One region of the Citrobacter enshiensis genome, then DNA from elsewhere that is predicted to be linked to it. Evidence: predicted binding sites of a transcription regulator. Region 1 holds the regulator's gene; each other region holds the start of a gene.
What was found. The regulator PurR, encoded in region 1, represses purine synthesis genes. The targets are predictions, from matches to a motif close to CANGCAAACGTTTGCNTG.
Positions count from the first base shown of each region.

Region 2: P2W74_RS17435 (nucleoside-specific channel-forming protein Tsx) is a predicted target of PurR. The motif match lies at 2,143-2,160, and genes of this name have one in related genera.
Region 3: glyA (serine hydroxymethyltransferase) is a predicted target of PurR. The motif match lies at 2,166-2,183, and genes of this name have one in related genera.

Region 1 is NZ_CP119862.1:2,616,795-2,621,879, forward strand. It holds gene sodB (superoxide dismutase [Fe]) at 1-212, shown strand, start outside; gene P2W74_RS12785 (MFS transporter) at 266-1,432, opposite strand; gene cydH (cytochrome bd-I oxidase subunit CydH) at 1,599-1,688, opposite strand; gene purR (HTH-type transcriptional repressor PurR) at 1,985-3,010, shown strand; gene punR (DNA-binding transcriptional activator PunR) at 3,007-3,939, opposite strand; gene punC (purine nucleoside transporter PunC) at 4,052-5,085, shown strand, end outside.
Region 2 is NZ_CP119862.1:3,632,396-3,637,480, forward strand. It holds gene ribD (bifunctional diaminohydroxyphosphoribosylaminopyrimidine deaminase/5-amino-6-(5-phosphoribosylamino)uracil reductase RibD) at 1-852, opposite strand, end outside; gene nrdR (transcriptional regulator NrdR) at 856-1,305, opposite strand; gene P2W74_RS17430 (SadB/YajI family lipoprotein) at 1,459-1,998, shown strand; gene P2W74_RS17435 (nucleoside-specific channel-forming protein Tsx) at 2,299-3,177, shown strand; gene yajD (HNH nuclease YajD) at 3,303-3,650, opposite strand; gene P2W74_RS17445 (helix-turn-helix transcriptional regulator) at 3,736-4,428, opposite strand; gene P2W74_RS17450 (VOC family protein) at 4,453-4,818, opposite strand.
Region 3 is NZ_CP119862.1:1,250,193-1,255,277, forward strand. It holds gene glrR (two-component system response regulator GlrR) at 1-272, shown strand, start outside; gene glnB (nitrogen regulatory protein P-II) at 349-687, shown strand; gene hmpA (NO-inducible flavohemoprotein) at 783-1,973, opposite strand; gene glyA (serine hydroxymethyltransferase) at 2,299-3,552, shown strand; gene P2W74_RS06130 (alpha-amylase family protein) at 3,618-5,085, opposite strand, start outside.

The DNA of each region.
Region 1 (5,085 bases):
CCTGGTTGGTGAAAGGGGCTGATGGCAAACTGGCTATCGTTTCTACGTCCAACGCAGGCACCCCGTTAACCACGGATGCCACGCCGCTGATGACCGTTGACGTGTGGGAACATGCGTACTACATCGACTACCGTAATGCCCGTCCTGGCTACCTGGAGCATTTCTGGGCGCTGGTAAACTGGGAATTCGTTGCGAAGAACTTCGCGGCGTAAATAAGACAACGCAGAAGGTATCCCTTCTGCGTTTTTATTTTTAACTCACTCGATCAGTTGGCGACATATGCCGTTTCAGGCTGCCTTCTCGCTGAAACAAAGACCAGCAATAACGCCAGCCCTGCCACGATAGCTCCCATCACCGGAACAAAGCTATACCCCAGACCGCCAGAAATCACTGCCCCGCCTGCCGCCGCGCCTAACGCATTGCCAAGGTTAAAGGCCCCGATATTCACCGACGAGGACAACCCCGGCGCTTCACTGGCAACACGCATCACGCGCATCTGCAAAGGCGGAACGACGGCAAATGTCGCCGCCCCCCACACCACCATACTGAACGCAGCGCCCAGATCATTGCGTGCAAGGAAAGGAATGGCCAGCATGATAACCACCAGCAGCAGTAAGAAACCTTTCAGAGTACCGTTGACGGATCGATCGGCCAGTTTGCCGCCTAAATAGTTGCCGATCGAGAATCCAACGCCGATCAGCACTAACATCGCGGTCACGAAGGCCGGCGTGGCATGAGCGATGTTTTGCAGAACGGGTGAAATATAGGTGTAGAGGGTAAACATGGCCCCTGCGCCCAGTACGGTGGTGAGCAGTGCAGAAAGCACCTGCGGGCGTAACAAGACAGCCAGTTCTTTACGCACGTCCGGCCGTTCCCCTGCACCGCCTTTCGGCAGAGAGAAGAACAAACTGAGCATGGCAATCACACCCAGCCCTGCGGTCGCTAAAAAGGACATCCGCCAGCCAATGGTTTCCCCAAGCCATGTGGCAGCAGGCACGCCGCCAATGTTCGCAATGGTTAACCCCATAAACATTGTCGCCACGGCGCTGGCCTGCTTATGTTTTGGCACCACACTTGCCGCCACGACCGAACCCAACCCGAAAAAGGCACCGTGATTAAGGCTGGTCAAAATGCGCGATAACATTAAGGTGGTGTAATCCGGCGCAATGGCCGACAGGACGTTGCCCAGCGTAAAAATGGCCATCAGAAAAATCAGCGCATTACGACGAGCGCGGTGCGACAGCAACAGGGTCATTAACGGCGCGCCCACCATCACCCCCACCGCATAAGCGCTGATGAGCATCCCGGCGGCGGGAATGGAGACGTTCACGCCATGAGCAATGACGGGCAACAGGCCCATCGGAGAGAATTCCGTGGTCCCAATACCGAATGCGCCAATCGCAAGCGCCAGTAAGGGGTAATTAATTTTCATACATCGACTCCGCTGCACCGTGCCGCGAAGCGACACCCGATAAGAGCCAAAAGCATGACATCAATCACAAAAAGAATAAAGTTAACAGAATGGCAAAAGACTTTTGCCGATTTAGTAACAATGAAGGGGCAACGAAATGAGGGAGAGCACGCTCCCTCACGGTAAATCAGTGCAGTGCTGCGGTCAGACCACCCGCTACGATCAGACCCAGAACAATAAGAGTGGTTATTAACGAAAACTTCAGATCGGTGCTCATCAAATTTGCTCCTTTTTATTTCCACACAAAAAGTGATATTGCGCATTTTTACACACTTGGATGTAAAAATCTCCCAGGATTTATATTGATAACCACTTTTAACTCTTCCCCTTTTCGTCAAGATCAGACAAAATTCCACGCTTACTTGATTAGCGTACCGGCCATTGACCCCCTCCTGACGTTTCGTGTCGTTTTCCCGGCGTGCCGCAACCCTGATGTTGCGATAAGGGTGTGTAAAGGCAAACGTTTACCTACAGTATTTTCAGGAGTTTGGATATGGTCTGGAGTGAAATGTAATGGCAACAATTAAAGATGTAGCGAAGCGAGCAAACGTTTCCACTACAACCGTATCACATGTAATTAACAAAACGCGTTTTGTCGCAGAAGAGACACGTAATGCCGTCTGGGCTGCCATCAAAGAACTGCACTACTCCCCGAGTGCGGTCGCCCGCAGCCTGAAGGTGAACCACACCAAATCTATCGGCCTGCTGGCAACCAGCAGTGAAGCCGCTTATTTTGCTGAGATTATTGAAGCCGTTGAGAAGAACTGCTTCCAGAAAGGCTATACCCTGATCCTTGGCAATGCCTGGAATAATCTCGAAAAACAGCGGGCCTATCTTTCCATGATGGCGCAAAAGCGTGTGGATGGCCTGCTGGTCATGTGTTCGGAATATCCGGAGTCTCTGCTTTCCATGCTTGAAGAGTATCGCCATATTCCGATGGTGGTGATGGATTGGGGCGAAGCGAAAGCCGACTTTACCGATACGGTCATTGATAACGCTTTCGAAGGCGGTTATATGGCCGGTCGTTATCTGGTGGAGCGCGGTCATCGTGAAATCGGCGCCATTCCCGGCCCGATGGAGCGCAACACCGGCGCTGGCCGCCTGGCGGGCTTTATGAAGGCGATGGACGAAGCACTGATAAAAGTCCCGGAAGACTGGATTGTGCAGGGCGATTTTGAACCCGAGTCAGGTTATCGTGCAATGCAGCAGATCCTCTCTCAGTCCCATCGCCCGACCGCGGTATTTTGCGGTGGCGACATCATGGCAATGGGGGCGCTCTGTGCTGCCGATGAAATGGGCTTGCGGGTACCGCAGGATATTTCGGTGATCGGTTATGACAATGTGCGTAACGCGCGCTATTTCACACCCGCACTGACCACCATTCACCAGCCTAAAGACTCACTTGGCGAAACGGCCTTTAATATGCTGTTAGACCGTATCGTGAATAAGCGTGAAGAGTCGCAGTCCATTGAAGTCCATCCGCGCCTGATCGAACGTCGTTCGGTTGCTGATGGTCCGTTCCGCGACTATCGTCGTTAAGCCTCCTCTGCGGGAACCTCTTCAGGTTCTCGCAGCCACTCTTTGTTCAGCGTTTCACTGTCGCCTAAATACTCCAGCAACCAGGCTAAGGCGGGCGACGTATCATTTTGCTGCCAGGTCAGGCAACATGCCGCATCCGGGAACGGATTCTCCAGGGTTAACGCAACCCATTTGCCACTGTCGAGCCACGGTTTTGCAAAATGCGTGGGCACCATACCGACGCATAACCCGGCGGAAAGACAGGTTGCTGACGACTCCCAATCCGGTACGATCACGCGCTTTTGGTTGTCCAGCAGCCAGGTTATGCGTTTAGGCAGTGTCCGTGACGTGTCTTCACGGACCAGCGACGGCCAGTTGCGCAACGTATCATCACTCAAGGGACCGGGCATCGCCGCCAGGGGATGATGACTTGCCACCACGCAGCTCCAGCTCAACATTCCCATATCGCGAAAGGTATAGCGCCCCCCTACGGGGATCGCCTGCGTCGCACCAATAGCCAGTTCCACGCGTCCGTCGGAAAGCGCATCCCAGACGCCGTTGAACACCTCCTGAGAAACGACCAGCTCAACGTCATCAAAGTGGCGGTAGAAATCGACAATCATCTGCCGGGTGCGTTCTGGCCGCACAATATTGTCTACCGCGATAGGCAGTTGCCCTCGCCAACCGTTCGCAATCTGTTGGCACTGCTGGCGGGTGATCTGCATTTTTTTGATAACAGAGCGGCCTTCTTTTAAAAACCAGGCACCGGCAGGCGTCAATTCCACATCCCGATGGCGTCGTTCAAACAAGGGCACCGCCAGCCACTCTTCCAGTTGACGTACGGTGTAGCTCACTGCAGAAGGCACGCGATGCAGCTCCTGGGCGGCGGAACTGAAGCTGCCATTGCGCGCGACAGCATCAACAACTTCAAGGGAATATTCTGACCACATATTCTGCCTACAAAAAATTTGAATTCAGTAGACAAATATTAGCGTTTCACAACGGGAATTTCACTCCCTACACTCTGCGGCAATGTCTTACTGATAAAAAAGAGAATGTAATATGCAACCGGGAAAAGGTTTTTTAGTCTGGCTGGCGGGTCTCAGCGTACTGGGTTTTCTGGCAACAGATATGTACTTACCTGCATTTGCTGCAATTCAGGCCGATTTGCAAACACCGGCCTCTGCCGTCAGCGCCAGTCTGAGCCTGTTCTTAGCCGGATTCGCCATCGCACAACTCGCCTGGGGTCCGCTGTCCGATCGCTACGGTCGTAAGCCCATATTATTGGTCGGCTTGTCGATCTTCGCCCTGGGAAGTCTGGGTATGCTGTGGGTAGAAAGTGCAACGGGCTTGCTGGTTCTGCGCTTTATCCAGGCCATTGGCGTGTGTGCTGCTGCGGTTGTCTGGCAGGCACTGGTGACGGATTACTACCCGTCGCAAAAAGTTAACCGTATTTTTGCCACCATCATGCCATTGGTCGGGTTGTCGCCTGCGCTTGCGCCGCTGTTAGGTAGCTGGATCCTCGCGCATTTTTCCTGGCAGGCCATTTTCGCCACGCTGTTTGTGATTACGCTGATCCTGATGTTGCCCGCCCTGCGTTTAAAACCCACCGCAAAAGCACGTGACGATAGCCAGGATAAACTGACGTTCACCACCCTGCTGCGTTCGAAAGCCTATCGCGGGAACGTGCTGATTTACGCTGCCTGTTCCGCAAGCTTCTTCGCATGGTTAACCGGTTCGCCGTTCATCCTTAACGAAATGGGTTATAGCCCCGCAGTGATTGGTCTCAGTTATGTTCCGCAAACCATCGCCTTCCTGATCGGTGGCTACGGTTGCCGTGCGGCGTTACAAAAATGGCAGGGACAACAACTGTTACCCTGGTTATTGGTCATCTTCGCATTGAGCGTCATCGCCACCTGGGCGACCAGTTTTATTCACCATGTCTCGCTGACCGAAATTCTGATCCCCTTCTGTGTCATGGCTATTGCCAACGGCGCGATCTACCCTATTGTTGTGGCTCAGGCATTGCGTCCATTCCCACAAGCCACCGGGCGTGCCGCAGCATTGCAGAACACGCTGCAGTTGGGTCTCTGTTT
Region 2 (5,085 bases), 1.0 Mb from region 1:
CAGCAGGACAAGGTCAAGATGACCGTTGTGCTCTGGGGTAATGATTGACTTCACGCCTTCCGGCCAGTGGCGATCGTCGCTGTGCGTACGGGCAAACCAGGTTTCACCCGGCTGCTGCACAATGCGATGTTCGGGGGTGACACGGTTCTGACTGTCGATAACAATGCGCACCGGCTGGCGCAGATATTCCTGCGGATAAACCGCCTGCGTATCCGCGTCCAGTTCATCCCAGCGCACCGTTAATGCCGGATCGTCAGCCAGTACCGTCGCACTGCTGGTCAGAATCGCATGGCTTTGCGCGCGCAGACGCTGCACGTCACGCCGCGCCTGTGGCGAGGTGACCCACTGGCTTTCGCCGCTGGCCATCGCCGTACGGCCATCGAGCGAGGCGCCAAGCTTCAGCTGGATATACGGAAATCCCGTGCGCATCCGCTTGAGAAAACCTTTATTCAACGCTTCCACGTCGCTCATCATCAGCCCGTGGCTCACGTCAATGCCTGCCTGTTGCAGACGATACAGTCCGCGCCCGGCAACCTGCGGGTTGGGGTCCTGCATGGCCGCGACGACGCGGGTGACACCTGCTGCCACTAACGCGTCACAGCATGGCGGCGTACGGCCATGATGGCTGCACGGTTCCAGCGTGACATACGCGGTGGCGCCTTTGGCTTTCTCACCCGCCATGCGCAGCGCATGGACTTCAGCATGAGGTTCACCGGCGCGGTGATGATAGCCTTCGCCGACAATCTCGCCCTCTTTGACAATCACGCAACCGACGTTCGGGTTGGGATGCGTGGTAAAACGCCCGCGCGCAGCAAGTTTCAGCGCTCGCGCCATGTAAAACTCATCCAGCATGGCTTAGTCCTGTAGGCGAGCGATCTCTTCGCCGAATTCTTTGATATCTTCAAAACTGCGGTACACGGAGGCAAAACGGATATAGGCAACTTTATCGAGCTTTTTCAGTTGCTCCATCACCAGATTGCCGATCATCTTACTGGGGACTTCACGTTCCCCGGTGGCGCGCAGTTGCGATTTAATGTGATTTAACGCCATTTCTACGTCATCGGCGCTGACCGGGCGTTTTTCCAACGCTCTGAGCATACCGCTACGCAGTTTCTCTTCGTTGAACGGTTCACGGACATCGTTACTTTTTATCACGCGCGGCATCACAAGCTCCGCGACTTCAAACGTGGTGAAACGTTCATTACAGACCAGACACTGCCGACGGCGGCGTACTGAAGAGCCCTCGCCGACAAGACGAGAGTCAATAACCTTAGTGTCTACGGCGAAACAGAATGGGCAATGCATACGGCGTCCTGTACCTCAGTGGTTAACGAAATCTATTTTACCCTGAACTGACGTGACAACAAAGGCAGAGCGCTTTTGAGACAAAGGATCTATGCCTTTGCTCACGTAGAGACCTACCATTAGGTTATCCCGACGATGAAGGAAATAATCTACATGACAAGACGTTACCTAAGAATTCTCCTGGTGGGAAGCCTCTTTAGTCTCAGTGCCTGCGTGCAGCAGAGCGAAGTACGCCAGATGCATCACAGCGTCAGTACGTTGAGTGCAGAAATGACCCAGTTGAACCAGGAAACCATAAAAATAACGCAGCAAAACACGTTGAATGCGAAATCCTCCAGCGGCGTTTACCTGTTACCGGGTTCCAAAACGCCAGCCCGTCTGAACAGCCAGATTGGCACACTGCGCATGTCGCTTATCAATATTGCCCCCAACGCCGACGGTACGCGTCTGACGCTACGTATTCAGGGCGAGTCTAACGATCCCTTGCCGGCATTCAGCGGCACGGTGGAATATGGACAGCTCCAGGGAACGACTGAAAATTATCAGGAAGTGAACGTGCATAATCAGTTGATTAACGCCCCTGCCAGTCTTCTTGCACCCAGCGACATTGATATTCCGTTACAGTTAAAGGGATTGACACCGGACCAGCCAGGTTTCATTCGCATCCACGACATCCAGCCTGTGACGCAATAAACCCCCCAGCGGAACGTTTTGTTCGTTCCGCAACATATCCCTCTTCAGTTTTGTGATTCTCCTTACATGACTCTCACTTTTAGTGAAAATTGGCTACATTCATGAAAGCCAGTACACTCTCATCGCTAAAAGTACGCAAACGTGAACGCAATCGATTACGTGAATGATAGAACTGTGAAACAAGACAGATTTTTGTGAGCAAGGGTTTTTATAATAGGTTCCGCAGAAACACGAAATATTTAGAAACGCAATTTGCGCCTTTTTCACTCCCGTAAGGGATTTTTAAACAGTGGCATACATATGAAAAAAACATTACTTGCAGCCGGTGCAGTGCTGGCGCTCTCGTCGTCTTTCACCGTTAATGCAGCTGAAAACGACAAACCGCAATATCTTTCTGACTGGTGGCACCAGAGCGTAAACGTGGTCGGCAGCTACCACACGCGTTTCGGACCGCAGATCCGTAACGATACCTATCTGGAATATGAAGCTTTCGCGAAAAAAGACTGGTTTGATTTCTACGGTTACGCGGATGCACCGGTATTCTTCGGTGGTAACACCGATGCGAAAGGTATCTGGAACCACGGTTCTCCGCTGTTTATGGAAATTGAACCGCGTTTCTCTATCGATAAGCTGACCAATACTGATCTGAGCTTTGGTCCGTTTAAAGAATGGTACTTCGCGAACAACTATATCTACGACATGGGTCGTAACAAAGATGGTCGCCAGAGCACCTGGTACATGGGTCTGGGTACCGACATCGACACTGGTCTGCCGATGAGCCTGTCCATGAACGTCTATGCGAAATACCAGTGGCAGAACTACGGCGCTGAAAACGAAAACGAGTGGGACGGCTACCGTTTCAAAGTGAAATACTTTGTACCAATCACCCAACTGTGGGGCGGTAACCTGAGCTACATCGGCTTCACCAACTTCGACTGGGGTTCCGATCTGGGCGACAAGAGCCAGTATGCTGAAAATGGTATTAAACAGCGTACTAACGACTCCATCGCGTCAAGCCACATCCTGGCACTGAACTACGATCACTGGCATTACTCTGTCGTTGCCCGTTACTGGCATAACGGTGGTCAATGGAATGACGATGCCGATCTGAACTGGATGAAAGAGAACGTCCGTTCTACCGGTTGGGGTGGATACCTGGTAGTCGGTTATAACTTCTAATCGCGCTAAGTAGCCGGATGGCGGCGCAAATGCCTTATCCGGCCTGCGTGATTATCGTAGGCCCGGCAAGCGAAACGCTACCGGGCAAAAAAAGCACCGAACGAAAATAGCGTCGGTGCTTTTTTTTATTTCTTCTTATCCATCATCGCTTTCAGATCAGCGAACGGATTGTACTTTGCTTCCCCGACATCCTTCTGCGCATCTTCCCCGGCAATGACCGTGGAACCATACAGATCGGCTTCAGTGTATTTTGAATGCTCATGATCGTGGCAGTAGAGGCAAAGCAGTTCCCAGTTACTGCCATCTTCCGGATTATTGGTGTGATCGTGATCCATATGGTGCACCGTCAACTCACGCAGGTTCGAGTAGACAAACTCGCGTGAGCAACGCCCACAGACCCAGGGGAAGAGTTTCAGCGCCTTTTCACGATAGCCGCTTTCCAGCCGCGCATAATTTTTGGGGATTATCGCCATGATGATGAAGTACCAGGGTTAACTATAAGGTCATGTGCAGTTTCCCGCGAAGCTGACTTTTTATCAATCCCGGAGAGAGGACTATTTACGTCCTTTCTTCACATTGCACTTTACGCAAGAAATCACTCAACGAGCGGTTAGCGTCTTCACGGAAACGGCGGTCAAGCGGGGTAATCTGCAGGCAACGGTCAACGCGAAAACAGCGGTAATCTTCACGTCGCTCACACCAGGCAATCAACAGCCAGTGTTCTGCCCAGAAGAACATCCCGAGCGGCTGCACGTCCCGCCAGCTGAGATGTCCGGCTTCATCGCGATAATGCAACGCCAGTACCTGCTGCGCCGACACCGCCTGATGAATGAGATCAAAAGCACTGCGGGAATGCGGCTGCGTACCAAAGTCTGGCGCAAAAATCCTCGTCTGTTCAGCCCGACGGCGGCTCTCTTCCGGCAATATCGCCAGCACCTTCTCCTGCGCGGACTCCAGTTCCCGCGAAAGGGAATCCCCTCCCCATGTTTTCAGCAAACGAATGGCCACCATCAACGCTTCTGATTCGCGGTGCGTTAACATCAGCGGAGGGAGATCAAAGCCTGCCATTAAGCGATACCCGATCCCCGCTTCGCCTTCCACAGGTACGCCTGATAATGAAAGGTCGCGGATATCGCGATAAATTGTCCGCTCGGAAACCTCAAGCCGTTCGGCCAACAGCGCCGCCGTTGTCAGTCGCCTGCCACGCAGGATTTGCACAATCTGAAACAAGCGGTCGGCGCGTCGGGTCATTTTTACTCTCTGTGTTAGCGATGATTACACGGGTTGATGCAGGCCAACACGATTGCCTTCGCTGTCGGTAAACAGCGCAATAGTGCCAATATTCTGCCCCAGGTCGAGCGGCCCGAAGATACACTCACCGCCAGCAGTAGTGACGCGTTCAAGTGATGCCGCCAGATCTGCCGTATGCAGATAAATAATAGCGCCCTGCGTCGATGGCGTAATCCCATCAAATTTTGCCAGTGCGCCCCCGGTCGCCGGTTCGTCATAGGGGAAAACGGCCAGATCGGCACTGTCCATTTTTTCACGGCGTAGCGACATCTGCATCACCGGCTCATAGAACGCAATGGCGCGCTCCATATCCGCAACCGGGATTTCAAACCAATTAATAATGCTTTTCATGATTCCTCCTGCCTGTATGGGTGAGTTCAGGAGAAATCATAAAGCAGGGCTACTGACAGCATACTGTCAGTAGTGATCGCCGTTTTACATTCAGCCGTTCCCATCAGCGAAGGCGGCAACCCGCGGCGATATGAGAAAACTGCGGCCCCATTTTTAGATATCGACGACGCCGACCCCTGCTATATCACATCATTGATTAAAGTTTTGTAAATGTGAATCAGTTGCATTTCCCCATAATTGTCACTGCTACTGATTATCATTTATTGT
Region 3 (5,085 bases), 1.4 Mb from region 1:
AACTGGTGAACGTTATCGAACAATGCGTGGCGCTCACCTCTTCGCCGGTGATCAGTGATGCGCTGGTGGAACAGGCGCTGGAAGGGGAGAATACGGCGTTGCCAACCTTCGTTGAAGCGCGCAACCAGTTTGAGCTGAACTATTTGCGAAAACTGCTGCAGATCACCAAAGGTAATGTGACCCATGCAGCGAGAATGGCGGGGCGCAACCGGACCGAATTTTATAAATTACTCTCCCGTCACGAGCTGGATGCAAACGACTTCAAAGAGTAGTTTTCATGCCGTAAAGTAACGTGAATTGTGGTACGGTAACCCGATTAAAAGACAGGCGACCTTTTCAAGGAATAGCATGAAAAAGATTGATGCGATTATTAAACCCTTCAAGCTGGACGACGTCCGTGAGGCGTTGGCAGAGGTGGGTATCACCGGTATGACGGTTACGGAAGTGAAAGGTTTTGGCCGCCAGAAAGGCCATACCGAACTGTACCGTGGCGCGGAATATATGGTGGATTTTCTGCCGAAGGTGAAAATTGAAATTGTGGTGACTGACGACATCGTGGACACCTGCGTCGACACCATTATTCGTACTGCACAGACAGGTAAAATCGGCGACGGTAAGATCTTCGTCTTTGACGTGGCTCGCGTGATCCGTATTCGTACCGGCGAAGAAGACGACGCGGCGATTTAATGCCGCGTGAGTTTTGCCGGATGGCGCCTTTTCCGGCCTACAGGGTTTCATTCCCCGTAGGCCTGATAAGCGAAGCGCCATCGGGCGATTTACAACTACAGCACCTTATGCGGGCCGAAGCATTCGTAATGAATGTTTTCGTTTTTCACACCGAGATTCACCAGTTGCTTCGCAGCAAATTGCATAAAGCCGACCGGACCGCAGAGGTAAAACTGCATTGACGGGTCGCTGATTGCCCCTTCCAGTTTGTTTAAATCCATCAGACCCTCGCTATCGAAACCACCTTTGGTACGATCTCCTGCGGTCGGCTCACGATACCAGGTATGTGCGGTAAAGCGTGGCAGCGTCTTGCCCAGTGCGTTCACTTCATCAGCAAAGGCATGTACATCGCCATTTTCCGCCGCGTGGAACCAGTTCACCTGCGCGGTGTGATGCGTTTTCGCCAGCGTGTCCAGCATCGCCAGCATTGGTGTTTGCCCGACGCCTGCGGAAATCAGAGAAACAGGGGTATCGTTGGCAACGGCCATAAAGAAATCCCCCGCCGGGGCCGCTAAATGCACCACGTCGCCCACGTTTGCATGGTTGTGCAGCCATGTTGAAACCTGACCGCCATCTTCGCGTTTAACGGCAATACGATAGCCTTTGCCATCTGGCTTGCGGGTCAGTGAATACTGACGAATCTCCTGATGCGGGAAACCTTCCGGCTTCAGCCAGACGCCCAGATATTGCCCTGGATGGTATTCTGCGACGGCGCCGCCATCGACAGGCTCAAACTCAAAACTGGTGATCAGCGCGCTACGCGGGGTTTTATTCACGATACGGAACGGGCGCGTCCCTTCCCAGCCGCCGGTTTTTTCTGCGTTCTCGCTGTAAATTTGCGCTTCACGATTGATAAAGACGTTAGCCAGTACGCCGTAGGCTTTTCCCCACGCATCCAGCACGTCCTGACCCGGGCTGAACATCTCATCCAGCGTCGCCAGCAGATGGGCTCCCACGATGTTGTATTGCTCAGGTTTGATCTGGAAACTGGTGTGCTTCTGCGCAATTTTCTCAACCGCAGGCAGCAGGGCAGGCAGGTTTTCAATATTGCTGGCATACGCGGCAATCGCGTTAAACAACGCTTCGCGCTGATCGCCATTGCGTTGATTACTCATGTTAAAAATTTCTTTGAGTTCAGGGTTATGCGTAAACATGCGATCGTAGAAATGGGCGGTCAGTTTAGGACCCGTTTCGACCAGCAGGGGAATGGTGGCTTTTACAGTGGCGATGGTTTGGGCGTCAAGCATGCGGGCTTCCTTTTATTTAAATCTTTAATGATGTATATCAAATGCATCTTATAAAAATACCCCTGCATTGTAAATGGTTCTTTGTGATTTTGCGTTTGTAACGTTACAAAATGAAAAGTCTGCATCACAAACCTGAAAAGAATTCCGCTAAAATCCATAAGACCTTAATTCGACAAAGCCTTGCTCTGCCTGAAGGTAATCGTTTGCGTAAAATCCTTTGTCAAGACCTGTTATCAATGAATGATTCAGTTATACTGTTGGTCGTTGTCCAACGGGACTGCCTTTTAAGGCCAAATTTTATCGTTAGCTGAGTCAGGAGATGCGGATGTTAAAGCGTGAAATGAACATTGCCGATTATGATGCCGAACTGTGGCAGGCTATGGAGCAGGAAAAAGTACGTCAGGAAGAGCATATCGAACTGATCGCCTCCGAAAACTACACCAGTCCGCGCGTCATGCAAGCGCAGGGTTCTCAGCTGACCAACAAGTATGCTGAAGGATATCCGGGCAAACGCTACTACGGCGGTTGCGAATATGTGGATGTCGTCGAGCAACTGGCGATCGACCGCGCGAAAGAACTGTTTGGCGCTGATTACGCTAACGTCCAGCCGCACTCTGGCTCTCAGGCGAACTTCGCGGTCTACACCGCGCTGCTGCAGCCGGGCGATACTGTTCTGGGGATGAACCTGGCGCAGGGCGGTCACCTGACTCACGGCTCTCCGGTTAACTTCTCCGGTAAGCTGTATAACATCGTGCCTTACGGCATCGATGAGTCCGGTAAAATTGACTACGCCGACATGGCGAAGCAGGCTCAGGCGCACAAACCGAAAATGATCATTGGCGGCTTCTCCGCTTACTCCGGTATCGTTGACTGGGCAAAAATGCGTGAAATCGCAGACAGCGTTGGCGCGTACCTGTTCGTCGACATGGCACACGTCGCGGGTCTGATTGCCGCTGGCGTTTACCCGAACCCGGTTCCACACGCTCACGTTGTCACCACCACCACCCACAAAACGCTGGCTGGCCCGCGCGGTGGCCTGATCCTGGCGAAAGACGGCAGCGAAGAGCTGTACAAAAAACTGAACTCCGCAGTCTTCCCAAGCGCTCAGGGCGGCCCGCTGATGCACGTAATCGCGGCGAAAGCTGTGGCGCTGAAAGAGGCGATGGAGCCTGAGTTCAAAACCTACCAGCAGCAGGTAGCGAAAAACGCCAAAGCGATGGTGGAAGTGTTCCTGAACCGTGGCTACAAAGTGGTGTCTGGCGGTACTGAGAACCACCTGTTCCTGCTGGATCTGGTCGACAAAAACCTGACCGGTAAAGAAGCGGATGCGGCGCTGGGCCGCGCCAACATCACCGTCAACAAAAACAGCGTACCAAACGATCCGAAGAGCCCGTTTGTGACTTCCGGTATCCGTATCGGTTCTCCGGCTGTCACACGCCGCGGCTTTAAAGAAGCGGAAGTGAAAGAGCTGGCGGGCTGGATGTGTGACGTGCTGGACAACATCAACGACGAAGCGGTTATCGAACGTATTAAAGGTAAAGTGCTGGATATCTGCGCACGCTTCCCTGTTTACGCGTAATTCTGCCTTGCAGAATAAGAAAAGGCCGCGAAAGCGGCCTTTTTTCATGGTTGATATCCCTGACGCTATTTGCCCGCGCTGTAAACAGTGAACAGCAAATTGTGCGAGGGCTCATCCTGCCAACTCACTCCCCCATCGACAGTGCGGCGAAGTTTGCTGCCTTCGTTATGGGCTTTAGGACGACTTAGCGTGCCGTAGCTGTTCGTTCCCCTGGAGTCACTGGCTTCAGATCCTTGTGAGCTGAAAATAATCGCGTAACGCTTGTTGATATCCAGCCCGGTTAAACGCGGCCAGACCGAATAAATCGCAGGCGAAGCAGGCAGATTGAACGGCGGCAGCGCGGCGCTAAATAGCTGCTTCGTCGGATTATCTTGTTCATCGAGCTGGACAATCTGTACCCGGAAATTATCGGCGGGTACGGCGTTGACGTAGTTTTCAAACAGCCAAAAATCCAGCTTCGGCAGATCAGTGTGCGTCAGGGTAAAGGTTTGCATAAGCTGATTTTTCCCCTGCAAATCGAAGCGTTTTTCGCCGAATTGTGGACTGTCTTTGACAATATGCATTGAGGGGACTGCGGAGGTAGTATCGTAAACTTTTATCCGCGGCATCTGCACTTTCCCTTTGGCGTCGAGATAGCTTAAACGCAGTTGCGTTGTGGAGACTGCAGGAAAGCTCATCGTGCGATTATCACCAATGAGATAACCGCGCGTCAGCGGACGCCATTGTTTACCGTCATGCCATGACAGCGTGTAGTTACGTATGGTGAAAGGCGCAGGCTCCTCGATCACGACCTGGTTAACACGCGTTGGTTGTGAGAGGGTGAGTGTATACGCTTTGTCTTCTGCCGTGAGGCTCGCCCCTTTCGCGATATCGGGCGGTGGAAGTGTTGGTTGCAAAGTTGTACGCGTAAAATGCAGAATCGCCGTTCCGCCTGCAGGAAGTTGATAGCGAATATCATCTGAATTTTGCTGCCAGCGTATACCCTCATACAGGCTGGTTACCTGCCATGGCGAGCTGCCTTTCAGTCCCAGTGTGCTTGCGGAAAGCTGCCACTCTTTATCCTTATCTCCCCAGTTGGTTAGCGCGACATAGACGCTACTGTCGTCGGCATGTTGTACCAGTACCTCAGGACTGTGTTCGGCAAGATGATAAACATTGCTCATTGTCAGTGGACGTGCGGCACGGCCGCTGGTGGCCAGTTTTAGTAACGACGTATTTTCAAGCCACGCGCTGCGATCTTCGTCAGTAAAGGGGAAATTATCGCCCGCCAACCAGTGGCCGCCATCCATAGCGACGGCGGTAGCCAGTCGTAGCGCCGCGCGTTGTCCGGAGCGAGAGTCACCCTGTAGCAGTTGTTCCGGCATAAACATATCCGCATCGTTAAAGCGATAAAGCGTGTTGTTACTCCACCAGGACAACGCAGTGTTAAAAGCCTGACGCTCAATACCGCTGTAATTAGCGACGCCCAGGGAAGTATCGCAGGCGGTTCTTCTCCCTTGGGTAAAGGCGGCGGGCAGCAGAGGAGAGATAGAG